2 regions of the Kytococcus sp. Marseille-QA3725 genome follow, and region 2 is predicted to be linked to the other one. Evidence: predicted binding sites of a transcription regulator. Region 2 holds the regulator's gene; the other holds the start of a gene.
What was found. Region 2 encodes LexA, which represses DNA repair genes until DNA is damaged. Its sites were predicted from a motif close to TCGAACANNTGTTCGA; they were not measured.
Positions count from the first base shown of each region.

Region 1 (14,541 bases), 140 kb from region 2:
CGAGGAGTGCGACACCCTCGCCGAGCAGCTGGGTTCCGCCGCGCTGGGGGAGCGCTTCGTCCTGCAGGCCGGTGAGTGCGCCGAGACCTTCGACCAGGTGACGGCCAACAGCATCCGGGACCGGCTGGGCGTGCTGCTGCAGATGGCGGCCGTCATGACCTACGGGGCCGGGGTGCCGGTGGTGAAGGTCGGCCGCATCGCCGGCCAGTTCGGCAAGCCCCGTTCGAGCGATACCGAGACCCGGGACGGGGTGGAGCTGCCGAGCTACCGCGGTGACATGGTCAACGGCTTCGCCTTCGACGCGGCCTCCCGTGAGCACGACCCGCAGCGCATGCTGGCGGCCTACAGCGCCAGCGCGGCGACGCTCAACCTGGTGCGTGCCTGGACCACCGGTGGCTACGCCGACCTGGGCAACCTGTCCACCTGGGGTGCGGCCGCCGACACCGAGGCCACGCGCGAGTTCGACGAGGTGAGCCGCGGCATCGAGCGGGCGCTGCGCTTCACCAAGGCCGTCGGCGCGGACTCCCCGGCCTTCCACGCCACGGAGTTCTTCGCCAGCCACGAGGCCCTGGTGATGGACTACGAGAAGCCGCTGACCCGCATCGACTCGCGGACCGGCAAGCCGTACGCGACCTCCGGCCACCTGCTCTGGTGCGGTGAGCGCACCCGCGACCCGGGCGGCGCCCACATCGACTTCCTGGCGTCGGTCTCCAACCCGGTGGGCGTCAAGCTCGGTCCGACGACGTCGGTCGAGGACGTCAAGCGCCTGGTCGACCGGCTGGACCCGCAGCGCACCCCGGGGCGCCTGACCTTCATCTCCCGCATGGGGGCAGGTCGGATCCGGGAGTCGCTGCCGCCGCTGGTGGAGGCCGTCCGAGGGCTGGGCGCCCAGCCCCTGTGGCTCACCGACCCCATGCACGGCAACACGTTCACCGGGTCGACGGGGTACAAGACCCGGCGGTTCGACGACGTGGTGGACGAGGTCCGGGGCTTCTTCGAGGTGCACGGGCAGCTGGGGACGGTCCCCGGCGGGCTGCACGTGGAGCTCTCCGGCAGCGACGTGACCGAGTGCATCGGCGGCGTCGTCCCGGTGCTCGAGGAGGACCTCGGTGCCCGCTACGAGAGCCCCTGCGACCCGCGGCTGAACCGCAACCAGAGCCTGGAGCTCGCGCTGCTGGTGGCGCAGATGATCGGCGACGACCCGACCCTCGGAGGTGCCTGAGATGACGGACCGACCCGACCTGCTCGACACGATCGAGTGGCTGACGGTCCCGGACCTGGTCGAGCGGCTCGGTCTGGGGGTCAGCTCGGTCCGGCAGCTGGTCAAGGACCGGGAGCTGCTGGGGCTCCGGCGCGGCGAGGGCAACGTCCTGCAGGTGCCGGCCCTGTTCCTCAGCGGCGACCGGGTGCTCGGTCCGCTGCCGGGGACGATCACGGTGCTGGGCGACGGCGGGATGACCGACGAGGAGATCATCCGCTGGCTGTTCGAGCCGGACGAGACCCTGCGGGAGGGCTCGGCGATCGCCGATCTCCACGCCGGGCACAAGACCGAGATCCGGCGGCGGGCGGCCGAGGCGGCCTGGTGACCCGGCCCGCCTGACCCGCCTGACCCGGGTCAGGCGGAGCGCTGCGTGGTGAGGTGCGCGAGCTCGGCCAGGGCGTCGGCCGCGGTGGGGTCGATGGCGGGACGTGCCGCGTCGAGGGCGGCCAGCGCGTCGTCGCGGTCGGCGGTGATCTGCTGCTCGACGGCTCGTGCGGCGCCGGTGGAGACGATGAGCTCCCGCATCCAGTCGGTGTCGGCCGGGGAGAGGTCGGGGGACCCGAGGAGCTCCTCGAAGCGCGCGGCGTCGGAGGGGGCTGCGGCGTCGAGCACGCCGACGACCAGGGCGGTGCGCTTGCCCTCCCGCAGGTCGTCCCCGGTGGGCTTCCCGGTGAGCGAGGGGTCGCCGAACACGCCGAGCTCGTCGTCGCGCAGCTGGAAGGCGAGGCCCAGGTGCAGCCCGTAGGTGCTCAGGTGCTCGCGGGTGGCGGGGTCCACCCCGGCGGAGTCGGCGCCGATGAGCAACGGGTGCTCGATGGAGTACTTGGCGCTCTTGTAGGTCATGACGCGGCGGACCCGGTCGGTGCGCGCCGCGGTGTCGTCGCTGTCCCAGGGGCGGGCCGCGTTGAGGATGTCCAGGAACTGGCCGCCCATCAGCTGGGTGCGCATCAGGTTCCAGGTGGGCAGGGCGCGCTGCATCCGGTCGGCCGACCAGCCGCAGCCGGTGAAGGCCGCGTCGGCCCAGACCAGGCAGAGGTCCCCGGCGAGGATCGCGCCGGCCACGCCGTGCTCGCGGGGTGAGCCCTCCCAGCCGTGCTCGCGGTGGCGCCGGGCCCAGGTGCGGTGGGCGGTCGGGACGCCGCGTCGGGTGTCGCTGTCGTCCATGACGTCGTCGTGCAGCAGGGCCGCGGCCTGGAAGAACTCCATCGCGGTGGCGGCACGGAGGGAGGCGTCGTCCGCGGAGCCGCCAGCGGCGAGGTGTCCCCAGTGGAGGAACCCGGCACGCAGGCGCTTGCCGCGCCGCATCAGCAGCTCGATGGCCTCGGCGAGCTCGTCGGCGGCGGGGTCGAGGGGGGTCAGGTGGGCGCGGTGGGTCGCGATCTGGTCGGTGATGCTCGCGGTGATCGCGGCCTGGAAGGCCTCGTCGAGGGGGTGTGGGGTCACGGGCACATCGTAGGCGTCGGGCGGTGGACGGGGGCTGCTGGGGCGGGCCCGGGGGAGGTTGTCGGTGTCGTATGGATGAATGACCTTTGACCGAAGATCTCGTACACGCATACGATGCGTGCGGGGTCGACGATACGGCATCCGGACGGCCCGTGGGGTGGCCCGGACCGACGGGAGGAGGGACGAGATGAGGCGGTGCGCCGAGTCGGTGGAGGTGCGGACCCTGCAGGACGGATGGGAGCCCGGCGGGCAGCCGGATGCCTTCGTCTGGCGGGGACGGCTCTACGTGGTGTGCGAGGTGCTGGACCGCTGGCGACGGCGCCACCCGTGGTGGCGCCACGTGACCGAGGCCGAGGGGCTGGCCCTGGAGGCCGGCACCGACCAGGAGGTGTGGCGGGTGGAGGCCCGGGCCGGGCGGCACCGTCCGGCCGGGGTGTTCGACCTCGTGGCCCCGCCGGTGGGTGTGGCCGCGGGGTGGCGGCTGGACCGGGTCCTGGACTGACCCGGTCGGGCACGCACGGCAGCAGGGGAACGCAGGCAGCGGGGAAACAGGGAGGACGGACATGACGACGATGACGGGTGCCCCGACGGCGACGATCGGGGTGGGCGCACCGGCCGGGACGGTGCTGGACCTGATGGAGCGGGCGCGGACGAGTCTGGCGGAGGCCTGTGCGAGTCCGGTGCCCGAGGAGCGGTACGAGGCAGCGCACCTGGCCGCTCTGCGGGCTGCGGCCGCCGTGGTGGCGGCCCGGTCGGTGCCGGGACGGGCCTCGCGGCCCCGCAGCGTCTGGGAGCTCCTCGGTGGGGTGGCCCCGGAGCTCCGGGAGTGGGCGGTCTTCTTCGACGGCTCGGCCCGGCGCCGGGCCGCTCTCGCCCGGGGACGGCAGTGCTCCCAGCGGGAGGCGGACGACCTGGTGCGGCAGGTGGACGAGTTCGAGCAGCGGATCCGGGGTGTGCTGGGGCTGCCCGTGCTCCCCTCTGCCACGGCACTGCTGGTGGCCGGCTGGCCGGTCGAGGGCCGGTGATGTCCGCGGGGTTCGCGCACCTGCACGTCGCCTCGAGCTTCTCGCTGCAGTACGGCACCTCCACCCCGCAGGACCTGGTGGACCGGGCGGCGGCCTGGGGGCAGTCCCACCTGGCGCTCACCGACCGGGACGGGTTGTATGGAGCGGTGCGCTTCGCCCGGGCCTGCACCGAGGCCGGGCTCGTCCCGGTGCTGGGGGTGGACCTCGCCGTGGCCCACGGGGACGGGGCCCGTCGGGAGGAGGTCCCGGCGCGCCGGTCACCGGTGCGGGGCGGGACCTGGGTCGACGAGAGCCACGACCGCGTGCGGGTGCTGGCCGCGGGCCGGGAGGCCGGCTCCGGCCACGGTGTCGGTTGGGCGGCCCTGTGCCGCCTGGTCTCGGCGACCCACGCGGCGGGGGAGCGGGGCGAGCCGCGCACCACCGGGGAGCTGGTGGCCGGTGCTGCCCCGGCGGTCCGGGTGCTCCTGGGGCCCGACTCCGACGTCGGCCGGGCGGTGCTGGGGCGTCGTCGCCAGGAGGCACGGCGGGCCCTGGAGCGGTGGGTGGACCGGGTGGCCGGGCAGGTCGGGGATCTTCGTGAGGCGCGACGGGTCGTGGTGGTGGAGTTGGTGTGCTCCGGTGCCCCGGCCGGGCAGCCGGGCTGTACCGACCAGGCGGTGGGCATGTGGCGGCTGGCCGAGGAGGCCGGCGTGCGGACGGTGCTCACCGCTGCGGTGCGGCACGCGGACCCCGCCGACGTGGTGGTGGCCGACGTGCTCGACGCAGCCCGCAGGCACGTCCTGCTGGACCCACGGCACCTGGAGCAGCGGACCTCGGCGGCGCACCTGGCCTCCTCGGCCGCCATGGAGCGGGTGGCGCGGTGGCTGGCCGACCGGGCCGGTGGGCCGGACGCGGCCGCCGACCGGCTGCTGGCCACCACCGGGCAGGTGGCGACCGAGTGCGGCCTCTCGGCCCGGGACGACCTGGGGATCGGGTCGGTGCACCTGCCGGAGCCGGAGGTGCTCGGGTACGCCGACGCCACAGACGCCCTGCGGGGGCTGACCGAGCGCTGTCGGAGCGCGGTGGACGGGCTGTACCGGCGGGCCGGTGAGCGGCGGCGGGCGGTCGACCGCCTTGGTGCGGAGCTGGCCACCATCGAGCAGCTGGGGTACGCCACCTACTTCCTGACCGTCGCGCAGGTGTGTGGCCTGGTGCGGGGGATGGGGGGACGCGTGGCGGCCCGGGGGTCCGGGGCAGGCTCGCTGGTGAACCGTCTGCTGGGCATCAGCGGGGTGGACCCGCTGCGGCACGACCTGCTCATGGAGCGCTTCTGCTCCCCGCTGCGGGCGGAGCTGCCCGACATCGACATCGACGTGGAGTCCGACCGGCGCACCGAGGTCTACGAGCGCGTCCTGGAGCACTTCGGCGCCGACCGGGTGACCTGCGTGTCGATGATGGAGACCTATCGGGTGCGCCACGCGGTGCGGGACGTCGGCGCGGTGCTCGGCATGCCCCCGGTGGAGGTGGACGCGATCGCGAAGGCGTTCCCGCACGTCCGGGCCCGGGACGCGCGATCGGCCATCCGCGACCTGCCCGAGCTGCGGGCCGCCGGGCTGGACGCCCCACGGCTGCAGCGGATGTTCGACCTGGTCGAGCGGCTCGACGGCCTGCCCCGCCACATCGCGCTGCACCCCTGCGGGGTGGTGCTCTCCCACGCTGGTCTGCGGGACCGCACCCCGGTGGAGGCCAGCTGGCTCGGGTTCCCCATGAGCCAGTTCGACAAGGGCGACGTGGAGGACATGGGACTGCTCAAGCTGGACGTGCTGGGCATCCGCATGCAGTCGGCCATGGCGCATGCGGTGGACCTCGTGGAGTCCACCGTCGGGGTGCGCATCGACCTCGACGACGAGGAGCAGGTGCCCCACGACGACGCCGAGACCTACGGGCTCATCGGCTCCACCCGCACCCTGGGGTGCTTCCAGATCGAGTCGCCGGGGCAGCGGGAGCTGGTCGGCAGGTTCGGGCCGCGCACCTTCGAGGACGTCATCATCGACATCTCGCTGTTCCGGCCCGGTCCCGTGAAGTCGGACATGATCACCCCCTTCCTGGCCGCCCGGCAGGGGTGGGCCGAGCCGCTGCTCATGCACCCGGCCCTCGCCGAGCACCTGGCCAGCACCGAGGGGGTGGTGGTCTTCCACGAGCAGGTGCTGCAGATCCTCACCGCCACCACCGGGGTGAGCCTGGCGCACTCCGACGAGGCCCGACGGGTCATGGGGACGACCGAGGGCCGGGAGGCCGTGGAGCGGTGGTGGCGGCCGGCGGCCGCGGCCCGCGGGTTCACCGGGGAGGTGGCCGACCGCATCTGGGAGGTGCTCGCCGCCTTCGCCTCCTTCGGCTTCTGCAAGGCGCACGCGGCGGCCTTCGCGCTGCCCACCTACCAGTCCGCCTGGCTGAAGACGCACTACCCGGCCCACTTCCTGGCCGGGGTGCTCACGCACGACCCGGGCATGTACCCCAAGCGGCTGATCCTGGACGACGCCCGGGAGCTGGGGGTCGCCGTGCTGGGGCTCGATGTGAACGCCTCCGGGGAGGGCTACCGGGTGGAGCCGCTGGCCGGCGCCGTCGGTCGGGGGACGGATGGTGACGGAGAGCCGAGCGGCCCGGAGGACCTGGACGTCCCCCTCACCGAGGTCGATCCGGACCTCGCGCTGGAGCGGGTCCGGCAGCGGGCCCGCCGCTGGGGGCTGCGCATCGCCCTGTCGGAGGTGAAGGGGATGGGCCGGGACGACGCCCGCCGCATCGTGGAGGGGCAGCCGTACACCTCGTTGGCGGACTTCTGGCAGCGCGCCCGGGTGGACCGCCCGCTGGTGGAGCGCATGGTCCTGGCCGGGGCCTTCGACGGCTTCACCTCGCCCGGTCGGCGGCGCGACCTGCTCGTGGAGCTGGTGGACCTCGAGCGGTGGCGCACCCCGCGCCCCCGGACCCGTCGGGCCCGTCTGGTCACGGAGCGGGCCGAGCAGGACCGGCGCCGGCAGGCCGAGCAGGGGGCCCAGCTGACCCTGGACCTGCCGGCCCCGGGGGCGGGACGGGATACGGGACTGCCCCCGATGGAGCCGGAGGAGCAGGTGGCTCACGAGCTCGACGTGCTGGGCATGGACGTCACCGCCCACGTGCTCGAACCCCACCTGCCGACCCTGCGGGCCCTGGGGGCCACTCCCGCACGGGACCTGCTGGGGCAGAGGTCAGGTGCCGAGGTGCTGGTGGCCGGGGTGAGGGTGGCCACGCAGACGCCGCCGGTGAGGTCGGGGCGCCGCGTGGTCTTCGTGACCCTGAACGACCCCACCGGGGCCAGTGATGCGACCTTCTTCGAGGACGTCCAGGGCCCGTACGCCACGGTGCTCTTCCAGTCGTGGTTCCTGCTGGTCCGGGGCGTCGTGCGCAGGACCGGCCCGCGCGGGGTCTCGCTGCGGGCGACCGGGGCGTGGGAGCTCTCCGGGCTCACCGAGGCCCACCGGGCCGGTGGGACGGACGGGCTGTTCGCGGCCTGGGAGGAGCGTGACCGCCTGCAGCACGAACGCCACCGGGCCGGCCAGGAGGCCGCGCGGGCCGCCGGACCGGTGGGGCGTCGGGTGCTCGTGCACGCCTCCGGCTACCGCCAGTCGCCGTACGCGGACATCGGCGTCGCCGGCCCCTCCCGCAAGCTCTGGCACAGCTCGCCCGGGAGCTCGGGATGGTGACCGTGGGGACGCCGGTGGACCCGGTCACGGCCCCGGCCGCCCCGCAGTCGACCGTCCTCCACGTGGACATGGACGCCTTCTACGCCTCGGTGGCCCTGGTCGACCGCCCCGAGCTGCGGGGGACCCCGGTCATCGTCGGGGGCGGCCACCGGTCGGTGGTCCTCTCGGCCACCTACGAGGCCCGGGCCCTCGGGGTGCACTCGGCCATGCCCATGGCCCGCGCCCGCCGGCTGTGCCCGCAGGCCACCGTCATCCGTCCGGACCACGACCGGTACGCGGCGGTGTCGGCGGCGGTCATGGAGGTCTTCCGGCAGGTGACCCACGCGGTGCAGCCGATCTCCGTGGACGAGGCCTGTCTCGACCTGGCCGGGACGGCCCGCAGGTGGGGCACCCCGCTCCAGGTGGCCCGGTGGATCCGGCGCACCGTGGCCGCCGAGCAGCAGATCACCTGCTCGGTGGGGATCGGTCCCAACCCCTTCGTGGCCAAGGTGGCCTCGGGCCGGGCCAAACCGGACGGCGTCCTGGAGGTCGCCCCGGCCGAGGTCGTCTCCTTCCTGCACCCGCTGGGCGTGGGCGCGCTCCGGGGGGTGGGGGAGCGGACCGAGGAGCAGCTGGCCCGCTTCGGGCTGACCACGGTGGCCCAGGTGGCCCACACGCCCGTGGCCACGCTGCAGCGGATCGTCGGCGTCCACGCCGGGGCCGTCCTGGCCGAACGGGCCTGGGGGCGTGACCCCCAGCGGGTGCAGCCGGTGGTCGCGGAGAGGACGATCGGCAACGGCCAGACCTTCGACCACGACGTCGACGACCCCCGGCAGGTGGAGACCCGGCTGCTGCTCCTCGCCGAGCGGGTGGCGGCCCGGGCCCGTGCGGCCTCGGTGATGGGGCGCACCGTCCAGGTGACCGTGCGCTTCGCGGACTTCACCACCGTGCAGCGGTCCCGGACCATGCGCCGCCCCAGCGACGTGAGCCGGGAGATCCACGAGACCGCCCGGTCGGTGTTCGCCTCGCTCGGTCTGCAGCGTGCCCGGGTCCGGATGGTGCGGATCACCCTCTCGGGACTCACCCCCACCGAGCGCACCCCGCGACAGGCGATGCTCGACGAGCCGGAGGTCGGGTGGCGGGAGGCCGATGCGGCGATCGACCGGGCCAGTGCCCGGTTCGGCGCCGGCATCGTGCGCCCGGCCAGCCTGCTCCCCGAGGGTCGTGGGCCGTGAGGAGGAACACCTCCGGGCGTAGACTGGCCGGAACCGGGCGTGCGACCACCGCCGCCGCAGATCGGTGTGCACCTGGAGGTGACCATGGCCCTGTCGGAGGAGGAGCAGAGCCGGCTGGACGCCCTCGAGCGTTCCCTGCTGTCCACGGGCTCCGACGACCACTCGCACATGCCCGAGGTCGAGCGCGTCGCGCGCACCGACGACTCGGACGGCCCGGAGTTCCTGGCGGTCTTCGTCGGGGGGCGTGCGAAGAGCGGGTCGGACCAGACCGCCGGGGCCCACCCCGTCGGTGGCGCCGACGGACCGGGGAGCCGTCGCCCTGCCGGGGCCGCTCAGCGTGTCACCCCGAGGCGCATCGGCCTCACCCTGCTGTTGGTGCTGCTCGGCATCGGCCTGTACGCCGTCGCGCTCTGGGCTCAGCAGCCCTGGGTGGGGGCCGGTGGGTTCGTCCTGCTCCTCCTGGCCGTCGGGGCCTGGCTGCGTCCCTCCTCCGGCCACAGCCGGTCCGGTGCCGCCGGTTCGCTCCGCGGCGGTCCGGCCGCCCCCGGCGGCACAGGACGCGGCAGGGTCGGCTCCGGTCCAATGGGACGCCGTGACGCCCCGGGCGGTGGCCGGAAGGCCGGTGGCCGCGGCACCACCCGGCCCGGGCGAGGTGGGCCGGCCGCCTCCGGTGGCTCCCGCAGCTCCTTCATGGAGCGCCTCGAGGGTCGGTGGGAGATCCGCCGCAACCAGCGGGGGCAGTGATTGCGCCCACGGCGAAACGTGGAACGCGCCGCCCGCCCCTGCTGTTGAGATGGTCACGGACCCCGGTGCCGGGGTCCGTGACGACGTACCCAGCACAGACCAGGAGGTCCCCCGTGGAGACTGCTGTCGCCCCCGTCCTCACCGCCGCCGACCGTTGCGACCGCTGCGGTGCCCGCGCCTACGTGCGCGCCCTCGTGGCCGGCTCCGCGCTGCACTTCTGCGCCCACCACGGCCAGGAGCACCTGCCCGCCCTGCGTGAGCGCGGAGACGTCGAGGTGCTCGACGAGACCCACCTGCTGCAGGGCTGACGCCGGTGGACTGGACCGTCCTAGTCGGGCTGCTCGTCGCGGCCCTCATGGTCACCGGCCTGGTCGGCAGCGCCCTGCTGGTGCTGCCCGGGCTCGTCCTCGTGTGGGGTTCCACCCTCGTGTGGGCCCTCGCGGTCCAGTCCGCTGCCGGCTGGTGGGTCTTCGGCATCGCCACCCTGCTGGCCGGTACCGCCGCAGTGGTGCAGTGGCTGATCCCGGGCCGCCGCATGAAGGCCGCCGGGATCAGCACCACCACCCTGCTGGCCGGCGTGGCCGCCGGCATCGTCGGCTTCTTCGTCATCCCCGTCGTGGGGCTCTTCGTCGGCTTCGTGGCCGGCATCTTCCTCGCCCAGACGCTGCAGGGGCCCGCCGGCTCCCTGACCCCCTGGCAGGCCACCGTCATGGCGCTCAAGGCCGTCGGCACCAACATCCTCATCGAACTGCTCGCCGGCATGCTCATCGTCGGCACCTGGGTCGGCAGCCTCGTGCTCACCGCCCTGCTCTGAGGGGGCCGCACGGGCATCGAGGGAACGCACCCGGTCGTCCACACCCCGAGCGACAGCGGCCGCCCGGCGTGCCCGACCGGAGGCCGTCGGTGGCGTCGCCTAGGTTTGGGCTCGTGAATCCCCGCAGTGCCCCGGCCTCCACCACGACCTCCTCCGACTACGACGCCCGTCACCTCCAGGTGCTCGAGGGCCTCGAGGCGGTCCGCAAGCGCCCGGGCATGTACATCGGCTCCACCGACTCCCGGGGCCTCATGCACTGCCTGTGGGAGATCATCGACAACTCCGTCGACGAGGCCCTCGGTGGCTACGCCAGCGGCGTCGACATCACCCTGCACGCCGACGGCTCGGTCGAGGTGGCCGACGACGGCCGCGGTGTTCCGGTGGACATCGAGCCCCGCAGCGGCCTGACCGGCGTGGAGCTCGTCTACACCAAGCTGCACGCGGGCGGGAAGTTCGGCGGTGGCTCGTACACCGCATCCGGTGGTCTGCACGGCGTCGGCGCCTCGGTGGTCAACGCGCTCTCGGCCCGCCTCGACGTGCAGGTCGACCGCGCCGGCACCACCTGGGGCATGAGCTTCCGCCGCGGGGAGCCCGGCGTCTTCGCCGACGACGCCGACGGACCGTCCCCCTCCAGCACCTTCGAGCCGTTCACCACCGGCAGCGAGCTGCAGAAGGTGGGCAAGGTCAAGCGAGGGGTCACCGGCACCCGGGTGCGCTACTGGGCCGACCCGCAGATCTTCCTGGCCGACGCCGAGTTCTCCTATACCCAGCTCACTGACCGGGCCCGCCAGACGTCCTTCCTGGTGCCCGGCCTGCGCCTGACGATCACCGACAAGCGCCGCCTGCCCGGCACGCCGGGGGAGCACGGCACCCACACCGAGACCTTCCTCCACGAGGGCGGCATCACCGAGTTCGTCGACTACCTGGCCCCCGACGAGGCGGTCACCGACGTGTGGCGCCTGCAGGGGAGCGGGACCTTCACCGAGACCGTCCCGGTCCTCGACGACAGCGGCCAGATGGTGCCCGCGGAGGTCGAGCGCGACTGCGAGGTCGACGTGGCCCTGCGCTGGGGCACGGGCTACGACACGACGCAGCGCTCGTTCGTCAACATCATCGCCACCCCCAAGGGCGGCACCCACGTCGCGGGCTTCGAGCAGGCGCTGCTCAAGGTGGTCCGCAAGCAGGTGGACGCGAACTCCCGCAAGCTCAAGCCGGGCAAGGACCGCGTCGAGAAGGACGACGCCCTGGCCGGGCTGGCCGCGGTGGTGACCGTCCGGCTGGCCGAGCCGCAGTTCGAGGGGCAGACCAAGGAGGTGCTGGGCACCTCGGCGGTCCGCAGCATCGTCTCCAAGGTGGTCGAGACCGAGTTGACCGCCCTGCTCACGAGCACCGCCCGGGGCCAGAAGCAGCAGTCGGCGGCGGTGCTGGAGAAGATCGTCGCGGAGATGAAGTCCCGCGTCTCGGCGCGCATGCACAAGGAGACGCAGCGCCGCAAGAACGCGTTGGAGACCTCCTCGCTGCCCACCAAGCTGGTGGACTGCCGCTCCACCGAGACCGAGGGGTCCGAGCTCTTCATCGTGGAGGGCGACTCGGCCCTGGGCACGGCCAAGCTGGCGCGCCAGAGCGACTTCCAGGCGCTGCTGCCCATCCGCGGCAAGATCCTCAACACGCAGAAGGCCTCGGTGGCCGACATGCTGAACAACGAGGAGTGCGCGGCGATCATCCAGAGCATCGGGGCCGGGTCGGGGCGCAGCTTCGACCCGGAGGCCTCGCGCTACGGCAAGATCATCATCATGACCGACGCGGACGTCGACGGCGCCCACATCCGCACCCTGCTGCTGACGCTGTTCTTCCGCTACATGCGGCCGCTGGTCGACGCCGGGCGGGTGTACGCCGCGGTGCCGCCGCTGCACCGCATCGAGGTGGTGAACCGCGGCAAGGCGAACGACTACGTCTACACCTACTCCGAGGCACAACTGCACTCCGAGCTGGCCCGGCTGCGGAAGAACGGCCGGACGCTCAAGGACCCGCTGCAGCGCTACAAGGGTCTGGGCGAGATGGACGCCGACCAGCTGGCCGAGACGACGATGGACCCGGCCCAGCGCACCCTGCGGCGGGTCACCATGGCCGACGTCGAGGCCGGCGAGCGGGTGTTCACCCTGCTCATGGGCTCCGAGGTCGCGCCCCGCAAGGACTTCATCATCAACAACGCCGCCGCGCTGGACAGCGAGCGCATCGACGCCTGACGGCCGGGAGGGGACGCCCTCCAGGGGTCGGAGCGGCCCGGTTCCGGCCGCGGGGTCTCGCTCCGGCAACGAAGTGCGTGTCCATCTGGCGATTCCGCGGTGACATGGCGCACTCTGTGCCCCATGAGTACTGCCACGTCACACACGGCTCCGAACCCGGACGGATCGGTGGCTCCCTCCGGGGAGGAGACCGAGCTGAAGCGGGTGATGGGGCCCAAGCTCCTGCTGCTGTTCATCATCGGCGACATCCTGGGCACCGGGATCTACGCCATCACCGGCAAGGTGGCCGGGGAGGTCGGCGGCGCCGTCTGGGTGCCCTTCCTCATCGCCTTCGCCATCGCCATCATCACCGCCTTCGCGTACCTGGAGCTCATCACCAAGTACCCGCACGCCGGTGGTGCGGCCAACTTCATCCACCAGGCCTTCGGCATCAACTTCCTCACCTTCCTGGTGACCTTCACGGTGATGGCCTCCGGCATCACCTCGGCCTCCACCTCGGCCAAGGCCTTCGCCTCCAACCTCGCCGCCGGCGTCGGCACCGACTGGGGGGCCGAGAGCCTGCCGGTGATGCTGCTGGCCGTGGCCTTCATGGTCGTCGTGGCCCTAGTCAACTTCCGCGGTGTGGCCGAGTCGGTCATGCTCAACGTGGTGCTCACCTGCATCGAGCTCACCGGTCTGCTGCTGGTGATCTTCGTCGGTCTGTGGGCGGTAACCGGCTTCTCCGACGCCCCGGTCGACTTCTCCCGGGCCATGATGTTCGAGACCGAGGGCGACAAGAGCGTCTTCCTGGCCGCGACGGCCGGCACCTCGCTGGCCTTCTTTGCGATGGTCGGCTTCGAGGACTCGGTGAACATGGCCGAGGAGACCAAGGACCCGATCAAGACCTTCCCCAAGATCATGCTCAGCGGCCTGTTCATCACCGCCGCGATCTACGTGCTGGTGTCCATCACCGCCGTCGCCCTGGTGCCGGTCGGCCAGCTGCAGGAGGGCGACACCCCGCTGCTGCAGGTGGTCCAGGCCGGTGCGCCGAACCTGCCCATCGACACGATCTACCCGTTCATCGCGATGTTCGCCGTGGCCAACACGGCCGTGATCAACATGCTCATGGCCTCGCGCCTGCTCTACGGCATGGCCAAGCAGGACGTCCTGCCGCGCCCACTGGCGCTGGTGCACAAGGGCCGCCAGTCGCCGTGGGTGGCCATCATCGTCACCTCGCTGCTGGCCATCGGCCTGATCACCTTCGTCGGCAAGATCGCGGACCTGGGCGGCACGACCGCGCTGCTGTTGCTGGCGGTGTTCGCCCTGGTGAACGTGGCCTGCATCGTGCTGCGTCGCCGGGACCACGAGATCGGGCACGACTACTTCAAGGCCCCCGGCTGGATCCCTTGGGTCGGTGCCCTGGCCTGCGCCTACATGGTGGGTCCGTGGACCGGGCGTGACGCCGAGCAGTACGTCATCGCCGGTTGGCTGATGCTGGTGGCGCTGGTCATGTGGGCCCTCACCTGGTTCCTGAACCGTGCGCTCTACGCCAAGCCGACGCGCGTGCGCCACCCGGAGGACCTGTACTGAGGAGGTGACCCGCCGGACGCAGCGTGTGTGACGTCCGGCGGCGTCACCCGGGGGTTCAGAGCGTGATGCCCCGTTCCATCCGGGCCACCGTCTCGGCCCGGTGGGTGGCCACCACCACCGTGCCCGGGTACTCCGCGAGGATGCGGGAGACTACCTCCTCGGTGGTCGGGTCCAGGCTCGCGGTCGGCTCGTCGGCCAGCAGCAGCCGGGGGCGACGCACGAGCGCGCGGGCCAGGCACAGCCGGGCCCGCTGACCGCCGGACAGGCGCAGTCCGCCCTGGCCGACCTCCTCGTCGAGGTCCGCCCAGTCGGCGGCGCCGACGCGGTCCAGCACCTCCCGTAGCTCGGGGTCGGGGACCGCCTCCGTCCCGCGCAGCAGGTTCTCCCGCACCGTGCCGCGGAAGAGGGTGGCCCGCTGGTCCACCAGGGCGACGACGGTGCTCTTCCCCGCGCCCGAGGGCCCCACGAGTGCGACGTGCTCACCGGGCCGGACCTCCACCGACCAGTCG
Region 1 is NZ_JBUCLA010000001.1:563,972-578,512, forward strand. It holds gene ACY8FT_RS02555 (class II 3-deoxy-7-phosphoheptulonate synthase) at 1-1,222, shown strand, start outside; gene ACY8FT_RS02560 (Rv2175c family DNA-binding protein) at 1,224-1,586, shown strand; gene ACY8FT_RS02565 (polyprenyl synthetase family protein) at 1,616-2,704, opposite strand; gene ACY8FT_RS02570 (DUF6504 family protein) at 2,892-3,206, shown strand; gene ACY8FT_RS02575 (SAV_6107 family HEPN domain-containing protein) at 3,268-3,729, shown strand; gene ACY8FT_RS02580 (DNA polymerase III subunit alpha) at 3,729-7,445, shown strand; gene dinB (DNA polymerase IV) at 7,439-8,659, shown strand; gene ACY8FT_RS02590 (hypothetical protein) at 8,699-9,403, shown strand; gene ACY8FT_RS02595 (DUF7455 domain-containing protein) at 9,517-9,711, shown strand; gene ACY8FT_RS02600 (DUF456 domain-containing protein) at 9,717-10,217, shown strand; gene ACY8FT_RS02605 (DNA gyrase/topoisomerase IV subunit B) at 10,331-12,463, shown strand; gene ACY8FT_RS02610 (APC family permease) at 12,587-14,032, shown strand; gene ACY8FT_RS02615 (ATP-binding cassette domain-containing protein) at 14,088-14,531, opposite strand; gene ACY8FT_RS02620 (ABC transporter transmembrane domain-containing protein) at 14,512-14,541, opposite strand, start outside.
Region 1: a site for LexA is predicted at 2,804-2,819, ahead of ACY8FT_RS02570 (DUF6504 family protein). Genes of this name have one in related genera too.

Region 2 (14,541 bases):
CGACGGTGGGGGCACACACGGGTGTGGGAACGGTGGCGATCGTCGTCACGCCGCGGGTCGAGGGTGACCCGGGGAGGTGGGCCCCGAGCGCCTGACGGCTCGTCCACAGGCCGCTGCTCACCCGGCCCCCTCCGCTCGTGCGCCGCTCCTAGCGTGCGGTCCAGGGGGTGGTGTCCGTGGACCGGGAGTCGGACGACCGGCTGGTGTGGGCCGCGCGGCGAGGAGCTGACGCGGAGCAGGAGGCCGTGCAGGGGCGGGGAGTCGTCGGGGTTGCGCTGGATGCTGTGGAGCTGCCCTCGTCGGTGGCCGGGGCGCGCGTGGCGCCGGGTGCCTCCGCGGTGCGGGCGCTGGCGGTCCTCGTGCTGGTGGTGGTGCTGGCGCTGGCGGGGTGGACCTGGTGGACGGGGCGGCAGTCGGCCGTGCACCCGGTCGCCGGGACGGCTGGTGCAGGGGCGGACCCGGCCGGCTCCCCGGGAGGTGACGGTGCGGGTCCCACGGGGGAGGCGCCGGGCGACGGCGGTGGCCCACCGGGGAGCGGGGAGGCGGCCGCGCCGTCCGCCTCTGCGGGTGGGGCGCCCGGCTCGTCCGGCCCTGACGGATCTGCTGGACCTGCCGGGACGAACGGGGCAGGTGGTCCCGGCGGTCCTTCTGGTGCGGAGTCGGCCGCCGCGCAGGAGGTGACGGTGCACGTCGTCGGGGCCGTGCGGGATCCCGGGGTGGTGACCCTGCCGGTCGGCGGCCGCATCGGGGACGCGGTCGAGGCGGCCGGTGGCATGACGCGGGAGGCCGACCGGACGGCGCTGAACCTCGCGCGGCCGGTGACGGACGGTGAGCAGGTGGTGGTGCTGCGACCGGGCGAGGAGCCACCGACCCCGGCGGCCGGTGGAGCGGGCGCTCCGGGCAGTGCTCCTGGCGGGGCGGCTGCCGGTGGTCCGGGTGGAGGCGCTGGTGAGGGCGCGTCCGGGGACGGGGCAGGTGGCGCGAGCGGTGACGCCGCTGCCGGGGGCGCAGCGGCTGGGGCGGTCGTGGACCTCAACGCCGCCGATCAGTCCGCCCTCGAGGAGCTCCCCGGTGTGGGGCCGGTGACGGCGGAGCACATCCTGGCCTGGCGGGAGGAGAACGGGCAGTTCACCTCGGTGGACGAGCTCATGGAGGTCAGCGGCATCGGGGAGAAGACGCTCGAGACGCTCCGGCCCCACGTCACCGTCGGGTGAGGGCCGCGGAGGTGGTCGGCGAGCAGGTGTTGGCGGCGCGGCCGGCCACGCGGACGGGGCAGGTTCCGGGGACTGGGCAGGTGACGGAGGTGGGAGAGGCAGACGGGGTGCTGGGCCCCTCTCATGCGGGCGCACCCGCTGCGGGGCCGCACGAGCGGGTGGCCGAGGTGGCCGACCTGCGCCTGCTGCTGCCGGCCCTCGTGGCGTGGGCCGTGGGAGCGGCCGCCCTGGCCTGGGTCACGCCCCTGCGGTGGGCGGTGGTGGCCACGTGCGCGGTGGTCGGCGTGGCGGGACTGCTGACGGCGCACCGTGCCCCCTGGGGACGCACCGTGGTGGCCACCGCCCTCGTGACGGGACTGGTCGTGGGCGCCTCCACCTTGGCCGCCACGCAGCGCCAGCAGGGGGTGGTGGCAGGGGCGGTCGAGCAGGAGTCGGTGGTCACGGCGGACGTGGTGGTCGAGGCCGACGCGCGACGGGTGGTGACCGAGGGGCGCTTCGGCCGCAGCGAGCTCGTGCTGGTCCGGGCCCGGGCGAAGCGCATCGTCCACCGGGGACAGGAGTCCCGCAGCGACGCCCCGCTCCTGGTGCTGGCGCGCCCGGACGCCGCGTGGGAGGACCTGACCTGGCGCACCCGACTCACCGTGAGCGGACGGCTCTCGCCGAGCGAACCGGGTGACGACGTGGTGGCCGTCCTCACGCCCTCGCGCGGGCCGCAGGAGGTGGTGCCGCCCGGTGGTGGGTGGCGGGTCGCCGAGGGCCTGCGGGCCGGGCTGCGGGAGTCGGTGGACCCCGTGTGGGCCGATGCGCGTGGCCTGGTGCCGGGGCTGGTGCTCGGGGACACCTCGTTGACACCGGAGGAGCTCACCGAGGCGATGACCGAGACCGGCATGACGCACCTCAGCGCGGTGAGCGGATCCAACGTGGCGATCGTCGTGGGCGCGGTGCTGTGGGCGGCTTCCGGGCTCGGGCTCCCGAGACGGGCCCGGCCGTGGGTGGCCGGTGCAGGTCTGGTGGGGTTCGTCGTGCTCGCCCGCCCCGAGCCGTCGGTGCTCCGGGCCGGGGCCATGGGTGCGGTCGCCCTGGCGGGCATGACCGTCTCGCAGCGTGCGGCGTCCTTCCCCGCGCTGGCCACGAGCATGGTCGTGCTGCTGGTCTGGGACCCCTGGCTGGCCCGCTCCTACGGGTTCGCGCTCTCGGTGCTCGCGACGCTGGGTCTGGTCGTCTTCGTCCGTCCCTGGGCCGCGGCGCTGCGCCGGCGGTGGCCGCGGGTGCCCGAGCCCCTCGCGCAGGCGCTGGTCATCCCCGTCGCAGCGGCGGTCACGACCTCACCGGTGGTCGCGATGTTGCAGGGGCAGATCAGCGTCATCGGGCTGCTGACCAACCTGCTGGCCGCTCCGCTCGTGGCGCCGGCGACGATCTGCGGGGTGCTCGTAGTGCTGGTGCACCCGGTGCTGCCACCGGTGGCCGCGGCGCTGGCCTGGGCGGCCGCCGTGCCGGCACAGCTCATCGGTCTCGTGGCCCGCTGGGGAGCAGCTGTCCCCCACGGTGCGATCCCCTGGCCGGCCAACGGCCCGGCGGCGCTCGGGCTCGGCGTGCTCACCACCGCCATCGTCCTGCTGGCGCCCGCGGTGGGGCGGGGTGTGCGGGTCCTGTCGTGTCGCGGTGTCCTGTGGTGGGGAGGGGCGGCGCGGGGACGGCCGGTGGGAGCACGGCCGGGGTCGGGAGGAGTCGGTCCTCCGGTCGTGGCCCTCGACCTGGGGCTGGTGCTGCTGGCGGGGGCCGGGGCGGCCTGGCTGCTCGGGCCCCCCTGGTGGTGATGGCGGAGATCATGGCGCTCTGCGCGGCGTTTCTAGCCGGCGGCGCCGCCTCCGGTAAGCTGTGGTTTTTTTTTAGATGTGTATAAGGGCCAGCTCGTGGACACCGGACCGCCGGACTCCCGCGTCGCCCGGTGCCTGGACCGGGCGGGGGTGACCGCCCTGGACGCCGTGGTGGTCACCCACAGCCACGCCGACCACAGCGGCAACCTCGCGGCGGTGCTCGACGCCGTCCCGGTGGAGCGGGTGTGGGCCTCCTCGGCGGACCTGGCACGTCCGATGCAGCCCGGCCACCCGGCGGAGTGGCGCGAGGTCGCGCGGGCCCGGGGAGTCCGCATCGAGGCCCTGGCCCCGGGAGCGACCGCGGTCACCGGGAGCACGCAGTGGAACGCCCTCTGGCCGCGGGAGCAGGCTCGGCTCGCCGAGGACGACAGCCGCAACGACGGCAGCCTGGTGCTGCACGCCACGGTCGCCACCCCAGGTGCCGAGGGGGAGGGCCGGCCAGTGCACGTCCTGGTCACCGGGGATCTCGAGGAGACCGGTGGGGACGCCGTGCACCGGCTCAGTCGGGAGATGCCGGTGGACGTGCTCAAGGTGCCCCACCACGGATCGGCCAGTCAGGGAGAGGGCCTGCTCGAGCGAGGTGCACCACTGGCGCTGGTGAGCGTCGGGCAGGACAACGACTACGGGCACCCCGCCCCGCGGACCCTGGAGCGGCTCGCGGCCGCCGGGTCGACGATGGTGTCCACCCTCGACCACGGCGACGTCGTGGTGGGGCGGGAGTCCGGCAGCGGTGCCCTGTGGTGGGGTCGCCTGTGACGAGGTGCCCGCTGAGGGGAGGGACATCTCGCCCGGGTGAGATGTCGACCGGGGACCGGATCCTGGCCCCCGGCCAGGTGTGGCCCCGGGCGCGGCCGTCAGGAGGTCGCGACCGGACCGGTGCCGGTGAGCTCCTGCTCCATCACGTGGGCGGCACCGCACAGGGCGTCCATCATCGCGGAGACGGAGGGGACGCGGAGCAGGTCCGCCGTCGTCACGGCGTGGATGGTGCGCCGCGAGCTCTCCTGCAGCGGCAGGGCGACGACACCGGCGTGCCGGACGTGGCGCAGCACCATCCGCGGCACCAGGGCGGCGCCCAGCCCGGCGGAGACGAGGCCCAGCACGGCGACGTAGTCCTCGGTCTGGAACTCCACGCGGGGCACGAAGCCGGCCTCCTGGCCCAGGTGCATGAGGTGCCCCCGGCAGCGCGCGCACCCGGCGATCCACGGGTCGTCGGCCAGTGCGGAGAGGTCGACCGTCTCGCCGGTGGCCTGCGGGTGGTCCTCGGGCAGGGCGATGAGCATCTCGTCGGTGAGGATGTCGCGGATCTCCAGCCCGGCCAGGTTGTCGACCTCGCGCCCGACGGTGGTGCCCGAGTGGGAGAACGCGACGGCGAGGTCGCAGCGACCGTCCCGCAGCGCGGCCAGGGACTCCGGCGGCTCGGCCTCGGTCAGCTGGATCTCGATGGCGGGGTGCTCCGAGCGCAGGTCGCGCAGCGCCTGCGGGACCAGCGAGGCCGTGGAGGAGGGGAAGGCGGCGACGCGCACCCGGCCGGACTCCAGCCCCGCGATGGCGCTGAGCTCCTGCTCGGCGGTGTCCAGCAGGGTGAGCACGGTGACGGCGTGCCGTGCGAGCACCTGCCCGGCCTGCGTCAGCCGGACGGTGCGACCCTGGCGCTCCACCAGCGGGGTGCCGATGCGCCCCTCGAGACGACGGACCATCTGCGAGATGGCAGGTTGGGTGTAGCCCAGCGAGTGGGCGGCAGCGGTGAAGGACCCCTGCTCCGCGATGGCGCGCATGATGCGCAGCCCAGCCGTGTCGATCATGGGGTCACTGTAAGCGTTTGTTAGTCGCCCGCAAAGTGTTGCGCCATTGTGTAATTCGTCGCGGCGATCGAGAATCGTTCCATGTCAGCACCTGCCCGCTCCGAGCTGCCCACTCGGTCGACGAGATCGACCCCCGCCCACGCCGTCGAGCCGCCCGAGCTGCAGGACGTCGCCTGGCTGCGGGACCAGTTCGCGACCACCGGGGGCTACCTGAACGCCGCCACGTGCGGGCTCCCGACGCGGGCCACCACCGAGGCGATGGCCCGGGACGCGCGGCGCTGGACGACCGGTGACGTCTCGCCGACCGGCTACCACGAGCTGGTCGAGCGGGCCCGGGCGCTCTACGGACAGCTCGTGGGCGTCCCCGCCGAGCGGGTGGCGACCGGTTCGCAGACCTCGGTGTTCGTCGGCATGGTCGCCGCGGGGCTGTCGGACGGGGCCGAGGTCGTGGTGGTGGAGGGGGACTTCTCCAGCCTCGTCTACCCCTTCCTGGTGCAGGCGCAGCGGCCGCACCCGAGCGGTTCGGGCGGTCGGATCACCGTGCGGTCGGTGCCGCGGGCCGAGCTGTGCTCTGCGCTGACCGACCGGACCGCCGCGGTGGTCTACAGCCACGTCCAGTCGGCCTGCGGCGGCCTGACCCGTCCTGAGGACGTGCGGGCCGCGGCCGCCGAGGTCGGCGCGCTGACCGTCTGCGACATCACCCAGTCGGCCGGCTGGTCCCCGGTCGATGCCTCGCTGGCGGACGTGACCGTCTGCTCGGCCTACAAGTGGCTCTGCCACCCGCGAGGGGTGGCGTACATGACGGTGTCCGACCGGGCGGCCGGGATGCTCGTGCCGCTGGACGCGGGCTGGTACGCCGGGGACGTCGTATGGGACTCGATGTACGGCCCCACGATGACGCTGTCCCCGCGGGCCTCGCGCTTCGACGTCTCCCCGGGGTGGCCGCTGTGGCCCGGTGCGGTCGCGGCGCTGGAGGACTTCCTCCGGGTGCCCACCGCCGCGGTGCGGGCGCACGACGTGGGCCTCACCAACGCGCTGCGCGAGGGGCTGGGGCTGCCGGCCTCGGACTCGGCCATCGTGAGCCTGGCCATGCCGGAGGGGGCCGCGGCGGCCGCCGAGCGGGCGGGCCTGACGCTCTCCCAGCGGGCCGGCGGGGTGCGGTTGAGCTTCCACGCCTGGAACACCCGCGCGGACGTCGACCGGGCGCTGGAGGTGCTGAGCCCCTTCGCGGTGCGCTGACCCGCGGGGCGTCGTGCGCTGAGCCGCGGGCGTCGCACCCGGAGGCCCTGGCGCCTAGGGTGCGCGAGGCAGAAGGGCCCGGAGGTCGGTGGGTCGGGTGTGGTGTGATGCTCCACGTGCCTGAGACCCACCTCCCGGACCCCGCCGGCGCGCAGATGGCCGCCGCGCGGGACGAGGCGCACCACGGCCCCAGCTGGCGAGGACCGCGTCGCGGGACCGCGCTGTGCCTCTCGGGTGGTGGCTTCCGGGCGGCCCTGTTCCACCTGGGGGCGCTGCGCCGCCTCAACGAGCTGGGCATGCTCGGTCAGCTGCGGACGGTCTCGGCGGTCTCGGGCGGCTCCATCGCGGCGATGCTGCTGGCCGCCCCACGGCTCGGGTGGCCCGACGCGGACGCCCTCTCGCAGAGCATCGACTCGGCCGACCTCGTGGAGCCCGACCCCAGCGCACCGCCCCTGCCGCGGGGCGACACGGTGCCCGGTGGTCTGTTCTCGGCGCCCCGCGTCACCGGTTTCGAGGAGTACGTGGCCGAGCCGGTCCGGCGGCTGACCAGCCGCAACCTGCGCACGCGGGCGATGGTCTCCGGGTTCGGCCCCAAGGTGCGCCGCTCGCCGGACACGAGCTCGCGGATGCTGGCCGACCAGCTCGTCGGTCAGGTCGACTGGTGGGCGACCGACCTGCGCGACGCGCACCGCACCAGCGGCCCCGCCGTGGTGGTCGAGGCGACCGAGCTCGCGCACGGGGTGAACTGGACCTTTGCCGACCCCCGGGCCCACGCGCCCCGCGGGCGGGTGGGGGACTACCGCCTCGGGTACGGCGAGCCGCCGGCGGGGCTGCGCCTGGCGGACGTCGTGGCGGCCTCCAGCGCCTACCCGCCGTACTTCGCGCCGTTCGACATCGACGCCTCGACGCTGGACCTCACCGGCGGCCGGGTGGGGCAGGTGGACGCGGCGGCGAGGCCCCGGATCTCGCGCACGGTGCAGCTGCTGGACGGCGGCATCTACGACAACCTCGCGCTCGAGCCGGTCTGGCGCGACCACGCCTCGGTGCTGGTGAGCGACGGGGGAGCGGTCTTCCGGGCCCGCAGCGCGCGGACGCCCTTGGGGCGGATCCTGCACGTCATCAGCATCGCGGCCGGTGGTGGGGAGGTCACGCGGCTGCGCTGGCTGCACTCGGCCTTCAACTGGGGTGTGCTGGAGGGCGCGTCCTGGGCGATGGACTCGCGAGTCCCGCAGAGCTATCCCGTGGAGGTGGCCGCGCAGATCAACCAGATCCGCACGGACATGGACGCCTTCAGCGACGAGGAGCAGAAGATCATCGAGCGCCACGGGTACGGCGTGGCGGACTCGGCCATCCGCCGGTACGCGCCGCAGCTGATCATGCGCGACGCACCCGCCCGCTACCCGTACCCGGAGGTGGCCGACCCCGAGGTCGCGCTGCGGGCGCTGCGGGGGTCGGGGCGGATGTCGCTCGTCGGGCGACGGGCACCCCGCCGTTGGGCACGCGCCGGACGACGGCAGCTGGGTCGCAGGACGGCTGGGCGTCGCCGTGGCTGAGGGGTCCTCGGGCGCCGCGATGCCGGAGGTGGACAGCCCGGTGACCCTGCCGCCCGTGGTCCGGGCCGCCCCGCAGGAGGTGGAGGCCCTGGCCGAGCTGCTGGCCGGGCAGCGGCTGGCGGTGGTGACGGGGGCGGGCATGTCGACCGCCTCGGGCATCCCGGACTACCGGGGGCCGGACGGGGTGCGGCGTGTGCAACCGATGACGATCGGCGACTTCCGTGCCGGTCCCGAGGCCCGGCGGCGCTACTGGGCGCGTGCCTTCGTGGGGTGGGAGCGCTTCACCGGTGCCCAGCCGAACGCGGGGCACCGGGCGCTCGCGGCGCTCCAGGCCGAGGGCGCGGCGGGTGGTGAGGTCGCGGGCATCACCGGGGTGATCACGCAGAACGTGGACGGGCTGCACCAACGGGCCGGGTCGCCGGACGTGCTGGATCTGCACGGGACGCTGTCGCGCATCGTCTGCCTGGTGTGCGGGGCGGTCGAGGAGCGGTCGTCGCTGCAGGCGCGGCTGGGTGAGCTGAACCCGCACCACCGCGACGTCGCGCTGCGGGGCGGGCAGGTCCGTCCGGACGGCGACGTGGCCCTGGACGAGGAGGTGGTCGCCTCGTTCCGCACGGTCGACTGCCTCGTGTGCGGGGCCGACGAGCTCAAGCCGGACGTCGTGTACTTCGGGGAGAACGTCCCGCGGGAGCGCGTGGACCGGGCCTATGCGATGGTGGACGGCGCCGACGGGCTGCTGGTGCTCGGCTCGAGCCTCAAGGTGATGAGCGGCTACCGCTTCGCCCGGCACGTGCACCGCGCCGGTGGGCCGGTCGCCGTGGTGACCCGGGGATGGCACCGAGCCCACCGGGAGGCGACGCTGACCGTGGACGCGATGGTGGACGAGACGCTGCTGGCCGTCGCCGATCGGCTCGGGGTGGCCGTCGAGGCGGGGTGACCCCGTGTGGGAGGGCTCGGGGACGTGCTCCGATCCCACCCGTACCGGAGCCCCTCGGACCTGCCGGACCCCGACGGGTCCCCGGAGACCTGTCGCACCCCGCTCGGGCCGGGCGCGGCCCGGGCCCGAGCGGTCCGGACGCGATCAGACGCGGCGCAGGACCGCGGTGACCTTGCCCAGGATGGTGGCGTCGTTACCGTCGATCGGGTCGAACATGGGGTTGTGCGGCTGCAGCCAGATCTGGTTCTTGACCTTCTTGTAGGTCTTCACCGTCGCCTCGTCGTCGATGAGCGCGGCCACGATGTCGCCGTTGATGGCGGCCTGCTGGCGGCGCACCACGACCCAGTCGCCGTCGCAGATGGCCGCGTCGACCATCGAGTCCCCCTTGACGCGCAGCAGGAAGAGCTCGCCGTCACCGACGATCTGCTTGGGGAGCGGGAAGACGTCCTCCACGCGCTCCTCGGCCAGGATCGGTCCACCGGCGGCGATCTGCCCCACCACGGGCACGTAGCTGGCCGGCGGCTGGGCGTCGGCGGCCTCGGAGGGGTCCCAGGTGTCCTCCGGCAGCTTGCGGTACCCGCGGTCACCCGGCCACTGGGCGTCCAGGATCTCCAGGGCGCGGGGGCGGTTGGGGTCGCGGCGGATGTAGCCCTTGCGCTGCAGCGCGTTGAGCTGGTGCTGCACGGAGCTCGCGGAGGCGAGCTCCACCTGCTCGGCGATCTCGCGCATGCTCGGCGGGTAGCCCCGCTCGTCGATCGAGTGTCGGATGACCTCCAGCACCCTGGTCTGCCGGTCGGTCAGCGGCTCGTTGCGGCGCAGGCCCGGCTCGTTCCTCCGGTTGGTCATGGTCCCCCTTCGCTGGGTCGTCGCGGCGGTCGTCTGGCGTGCCTCGGGCGATGTCGCTGACCGCCGCCGTGCTCAGCAGATCGCCGTCCTCCCAACGATCTCCCGATGTTGTCGGTGGTCACCGATTGACTTCAGGTGTTGTCGGACGGACCCGCGTTCCCCCCCCGCGAAGGAGGAGTCGATCACGCGCTCGGCCGACAGCCGTGCGGTCACAGGGTACGACGCCCCGGCCCCGCGCGAGCGGACATCCGTTCGGGCGTGTCTTGGAGGGCGTCGACCACCTGTGCTACACATAGTACAGACATCCGACGGACAGGCGTCCGGAGGGGAAGGAGTGGACATGAGCGCGATCACCTGTGAGGCACCTCGTCTCGGTCGAGGCGTCGTGGGGCAGCGTGCGGGCGTGCACGCTGCGCCCTTCCGGCGGCAGGCGCAGCGACCGGCTCCGCGCATGCGGCTGACGGCTCGCGGACGTGCGGCCCGTCAGGTGCTGGGCCTGGTGCTGGCGGTTGCGCTGGTGCTGCTCGTGGCGTGGCAGTCGGTCGGGGCCGGGCCGGACGCCTCCGGCGCGCAGCACGTCGTGGTCGGGGACGGGCAGACCTTGGGGCACGTGGCCGTCGAGCACCTCCCCGAGGTGCCGGTCGAGCAGGGCGTGCTGATGCTGCAGGAGGCCAACGGGCTCGGGACCTCCGAGGTGCAAGCCGGTCAGGAGCTGGTCGTCCCGGAGCCCTGAGGGAGGCCTGGGCCGTGAGCGGCCCGGGGCGTCGGGCGAGGCCGGAGCCCGACAGGGAGGTCGAGGGGCGCCGGCCGAGGGGGAGTCGAGGGGAGGGGGCGAAGGGTGTTGCTCGAGGGCCGTCAGTCGAGGGTGGTGCCGGTGACGCGACGCCACATCGGGCTCAGGCCCTCGAAGGGGGCGAACCAGCCGGAGATGTGCACGTCCATGACGATGCCCTCCACGCCGGAGGCGATGAAGTCGTCCGCGCCGCGGACGATGTCCGCCGGCTGCTTGGCCAGCAGGTCGGCGGGCTCCTCCGGGTCGGACATGCCCTGCTCCACCGCGAAGTGACGGGCCCGCTCGCTGCTGGTGAAGCCGAGGAGCATCATCGTGCCCTCGATCTCGGCGGCGACGGGAGCGACAGCACCCTCGGGCCCTGCGGGGAGGAACCACCAGCGCGGGAGCGCGAAGCCGGCCTTCCAGAGATCGGTGATGGCGTCGTGGTCCGCGGAGTCACGACTGAGCTCGTGCAGCCGGTCGGTCTCGTTCGGTGCGGGCATGGGGAGGTGCATGGCGTCACTCCACCACACATCGGGGAGCCGGCGCCGAGGACCCTCCGGGAGGGCCTGTGCTGCGGAGGCAGGGGCTGGTATCGGGGACGTGGAGGAACGCTGGTCATCGGGAGGGGATGGCGCGCGGTGGGGTACAGGGTGGACTCCCGCCACAATGGAGGCGTGGAGCAGAGGCAGTCCGGCCGAGGTGCCGCCCAAGTGCGAGGAGCGGCCCGTGCCCTCCTGGCCACGGGTCTGCTCGTCACGTCCGTGGGGCTGGGGTCGGTCCCCGTGGCGCAGGCGGAGGACCACCCAGCCGGTTGGCCCGCCACGGAGTCGGCGGTGGACCCCGTGTCGTCGGACAGACTGGAGCAGCTCGCCTGCCAGGACGTGCTGGTCGTCGGTGTGCGGGGATCGGGGGAGGAGGCGCCGTGGGGTGCCACGGTCGGCGGGGTCGCGGACTCGCTGACCCAGCGGCTGTCGGGCGACGTCCGGTCGGTCTATCTCGACTACCCGGCGGTCGACCCGCACACGCTGGGGGCACACGAGCTGGAAGCGCACGTCCTGGAGTCCGTCGCGCCCTCGACGGACTACTTCGAGTCGGTCGACGCCGGGCGCGAGGAGCTCCGACGGGTCCTCCAGCACAGTGCCGAGAGGTGCCCGGACCAGGCGGTGGTGCTGGCGGGCTTCAGCCAAGGTGCCCAGGTCATCACGAGGGCACTGGCCTCCGGTGCGGACAGCTCGACGCTTGCCGGTGCGCTCCTGCTCGGCAACCCTGCCCACCACCCGGGGCAGAACACGCGGGAGATCGCGGGGCTGCTGGACACGCCCTCCATCGGCTTGGCGGCGACGCTGACCTACCTGCGCTCCCAGGCGAGGCCAGAGGGTGACACGTCCCGGCGTGCTGCGGTGCGCAATCTCATCGAGGAGGTCTTCGCGCTCCACGGCGGGTCGGTGCCCAACAGCCGCATCGCTCGGGTGCTGGCCGAGGACCAGGACGTCATCCCGCCGGAGCTGTACTCCCGGGTGCTGTCCATCTGCAGCGAGGGCGACCTGGTCTGCGACGCGGCGCCGGGGATGAGCCGGATGCTCACCTCGTCGACCACGTTGGAGGAGGAGTTCCACAGGGCCCGCCCGGTGCACGGCGGGTACACCGAGGACGTGGTCGCGCCCGGGGTCGCGGAGCTCCTCGTGCTCGCGAGCACCTGGTCGCCCGATGGGGGCCCTGCGCGGGTCCCCGACACGCCGTCGCCCAGCACCTCGCCGGGTCGGGATCCGTCCGCGTCCGGTGAGAACGGGGCGGATGCGTCCCCGGGTGAGGTGCCCCCGGGTCTCCCGACCGGGCCGGCGAGCGTGGAGCCCCTGCCCTCGGAGAGCCTGGCCGACGAGTCGGGGGATTCGCAGGAGGAGCCCAGGGGCGGGGACGGCGATGACGAAGGCGACCCGGCTGGCGACCCCGCGGGTGACGACGACGAGGACGCCCCGGACGACGGGGACGCCGGCTCGCAGCCCGAGCCCACCGGGGACGCCTCTGAGGGCAGCGACGACGGGAGCACTTCCTCCGAAGGCACGCAGGACGGCGGGGGCCCTGGCGGTGACGGCGGGGCGGACTCCGACGGCGAGGAGACGGCGGCCTCCGACCAGGGTGTGGGCGCCTCCGGGCACCCCGTCTGGTTGGTGCCCGTGCTGGGCACGGCCGTCGCCGTCCTGGCCGCGACCTCGGCGGGCCTCGCCTGGCAGCTGGGGGGACGGCGTCGATGACCTGGCTCACCCGGCGACGCCTCATCGCGCTGGTGGTCGTGTTGTCGATCCTGCTGCTCGCACAGATGGGTGACGGGCTGCTGCGACGCTACGTGGAGGGCCGCATGGCCTCGGAGGTGCACCGCACCTCAGGCGGTGAGGCCCATGCGCACGTCGAGGGGTGGCCGGCGGCCTGGTCGGTCCTGCGTGACGACTACGGGACCATCACCGGCGGGGCCCAGGACGTGCGGGTGACCGTTCGGGGTCACGAGGTGGAGGCGGACGTGGACGTCGTGGCCCACGACGTCACGGGGCTGGCCCGAGGGCCCGTCCACGTCGGTGATGCGACCGGCCGTGTGGACACCACCTGGGAGGACCTGTCGGAGGCCACCGGTGTGCAGCTCTCGGGGTCGGACGACGGCCTGCTCACGATCACCACGGAGGTGGACGCACTGGGGGAGCGGCTGCCGGTGCGGGTCACGGGTCGCCCGGTGGTCGACGGCGCCACCGGACAGCTGGGCCTGCGTGACGCGGAGGCCTCCCTGGACACGGTGGACGTTCCCCGGGACGTGGTCGAGGGGCTGCTGCCCCGGGTGGCGACCTACGCGTACCTGCCCGTGGTCGACGGCGTGACCTGGACGGGTGTGCAGGTGGGGGCCGACGGAGCACAGCTGGACTTCCGTGCTGACGACGCCGATCTGCCGCAGTGGTGACCACGGCGGACGACAGCCGAGCGGCAGGACGGGGCGTGCGGCGGTGCGGACGGCTGCTTGGAGTCCGAATGAGGCTGCGGAGTGCGGCCGTTCGAGAGGCCGGAGACGGTCGACAGGGGAGAGGGAGGGCCACCATGGCTCGTCAGGAGATCGCACTCGTGCTCACCGCCGCGGTGGTGGGCCTCGGTTCCGCCCAGAGCGCCGTGGCGGCACCCGATTCGATGTTCCCGGCGCAGGACCCGCTGGACATCACCGTCGAGCTGGGTGAGGGGAAGACCGGTGGGGAGCGGCCGTGGACCGTGTCCGTCGACGGTGAGTTCACCCAGCCGGAGTTCAGCGAAGACGGCCTGGCCATCTGGGACGTCAGGTCGTCCACCTCCTACGACGGCTGGGACGGCCTGGATCTGCTGGGGGCGCAGCACGACACGGGAAAGATGGCCACGGAGGACGAGTGCACCAGGACCGAGGAGCTCGCGCCGGCGCCGGTCACGGTGACCAGTGACGCCGAGTCCTACACCCGTGACTACTCCCGTGACGAGGCGACCCCGGTGGAGACGCTGGGTGTGCCGGCCGACGCACGGATGGTGACCGTCGAGACCCAGACCTGCATGGCACCGAGCAAGGACAAGGGGTTCGGGCCGTATCTGTTCAGCGACGCCACCTACCTGGTCACTCCCGACGGTGAGCTCGAGCTCATCTACCGCACCACGATGGAGGCCAGCGGGATGGAGGGCTCCGAGGTGCACTACTTCCCCGAGCCCGGCTGGGAGTGGATCGAGGAGTACAGGTCGGTGGACCGGCACGGCTCCGGCATGAGCGACGACGAGTGGGCCGACCACATGGTCGCCGAGGGTGTCCTGCCTGCCGACAAGCGCTGGTACGCGGCCAACGAGGAGCCGCCCGCCGGTCCGATCGTCGACACCGGTCGCGTCGGCACCGCCAGTGACGCGCCCGCCGTCGCTGAGACGCCGCAGACAGGTCGACCACCTGGGCCCCGCACCCATGGGTGCGGGGCCCAGGTGCGGGTAGGCGGGCGTGGGTGAGCGTGGTGCGTGGAGGGGCGAGGCGTTGCGTGGGCAAGCGCGGTACGTGCAGGGACGAGGCGTTGCGGGGTGAGCGTGGGACGTGCAGGGGCGTGGCACGACGCCCCGGAGGGGCTCCACGCCCCGCCCCGCGGGGTGCTGTCGGCGGTGTGACGCGGGCGTCGCCGAGGGGGTTTGCAGTCGGCGGAGGTGACGCCGTAGTCTCTACATCTAGTGGTGCTGGTCCGAGATCAGCACAAGATGATCCAGATTTCGCCATTTCGAGGGAGTTTTCGTGCACTGTCCGTTCTGTCGCCACGAGGACACCAAGG
Region 2 is NZ_JBUCLA010000001.1:423,230-437,770, forward strand. It holds gene ACY8FT_RS01970 (DegV family protein) at 1-95, shown strand, start outside; gene ACY8FT_RS01975 (helix-hairpin-helix domain-containing protein) at 177-1,214, shown strand; gene ACY8FT_RS01980 (ComEC/Rec2 family competence protein) at 1,304-3,031, shown strand; gene ACY8FT_RS01985 (ComEC/Rec2 family competence protein) at 3,128-3,847, shown strand; gene ACY8FT_RS01990 (LysR family transcriptional regulator) at 3,946-4,893, opposite strand; gene ACY8FT_RS01995 (aminotransferase class V-fold PLP-dependent enzyme) at 4,975-6,132, shown strand; gene ACY8FT_RS02000 (patatin-like phospholipase family protein) at 6,249-7,685, shown strand; gene ACY8FT_RS02005 (Sir2 family NAD-dependent protein deacetylase) at 7,678-8,622, shown strand; gene lexA (transcriptional repressor LexA) at 8,767-9,468, opposite strand; gene ACY8FT_RS02015 (LysM peptidoglycan-binding domain-containing protein) at 9,872-10,201, shown strand; gene ACY8FT_RS02020 (hypothetical protein) at 10,324-10,743, opposite strand; gene ACY8FT_RS02025 (cutinase family protein) at 10,918-12,495, shown strand; gene ACY8FT_RS02030 (hypothetical protein) at 12,492-13,187, shown strand; gene ACY8FT_RS02035 (hypothetical protein) at 13,322-14,230, shown strand; gene nrdR (transcriptional regulator NrdR) at 14,505-14,541, shown strand, end outside.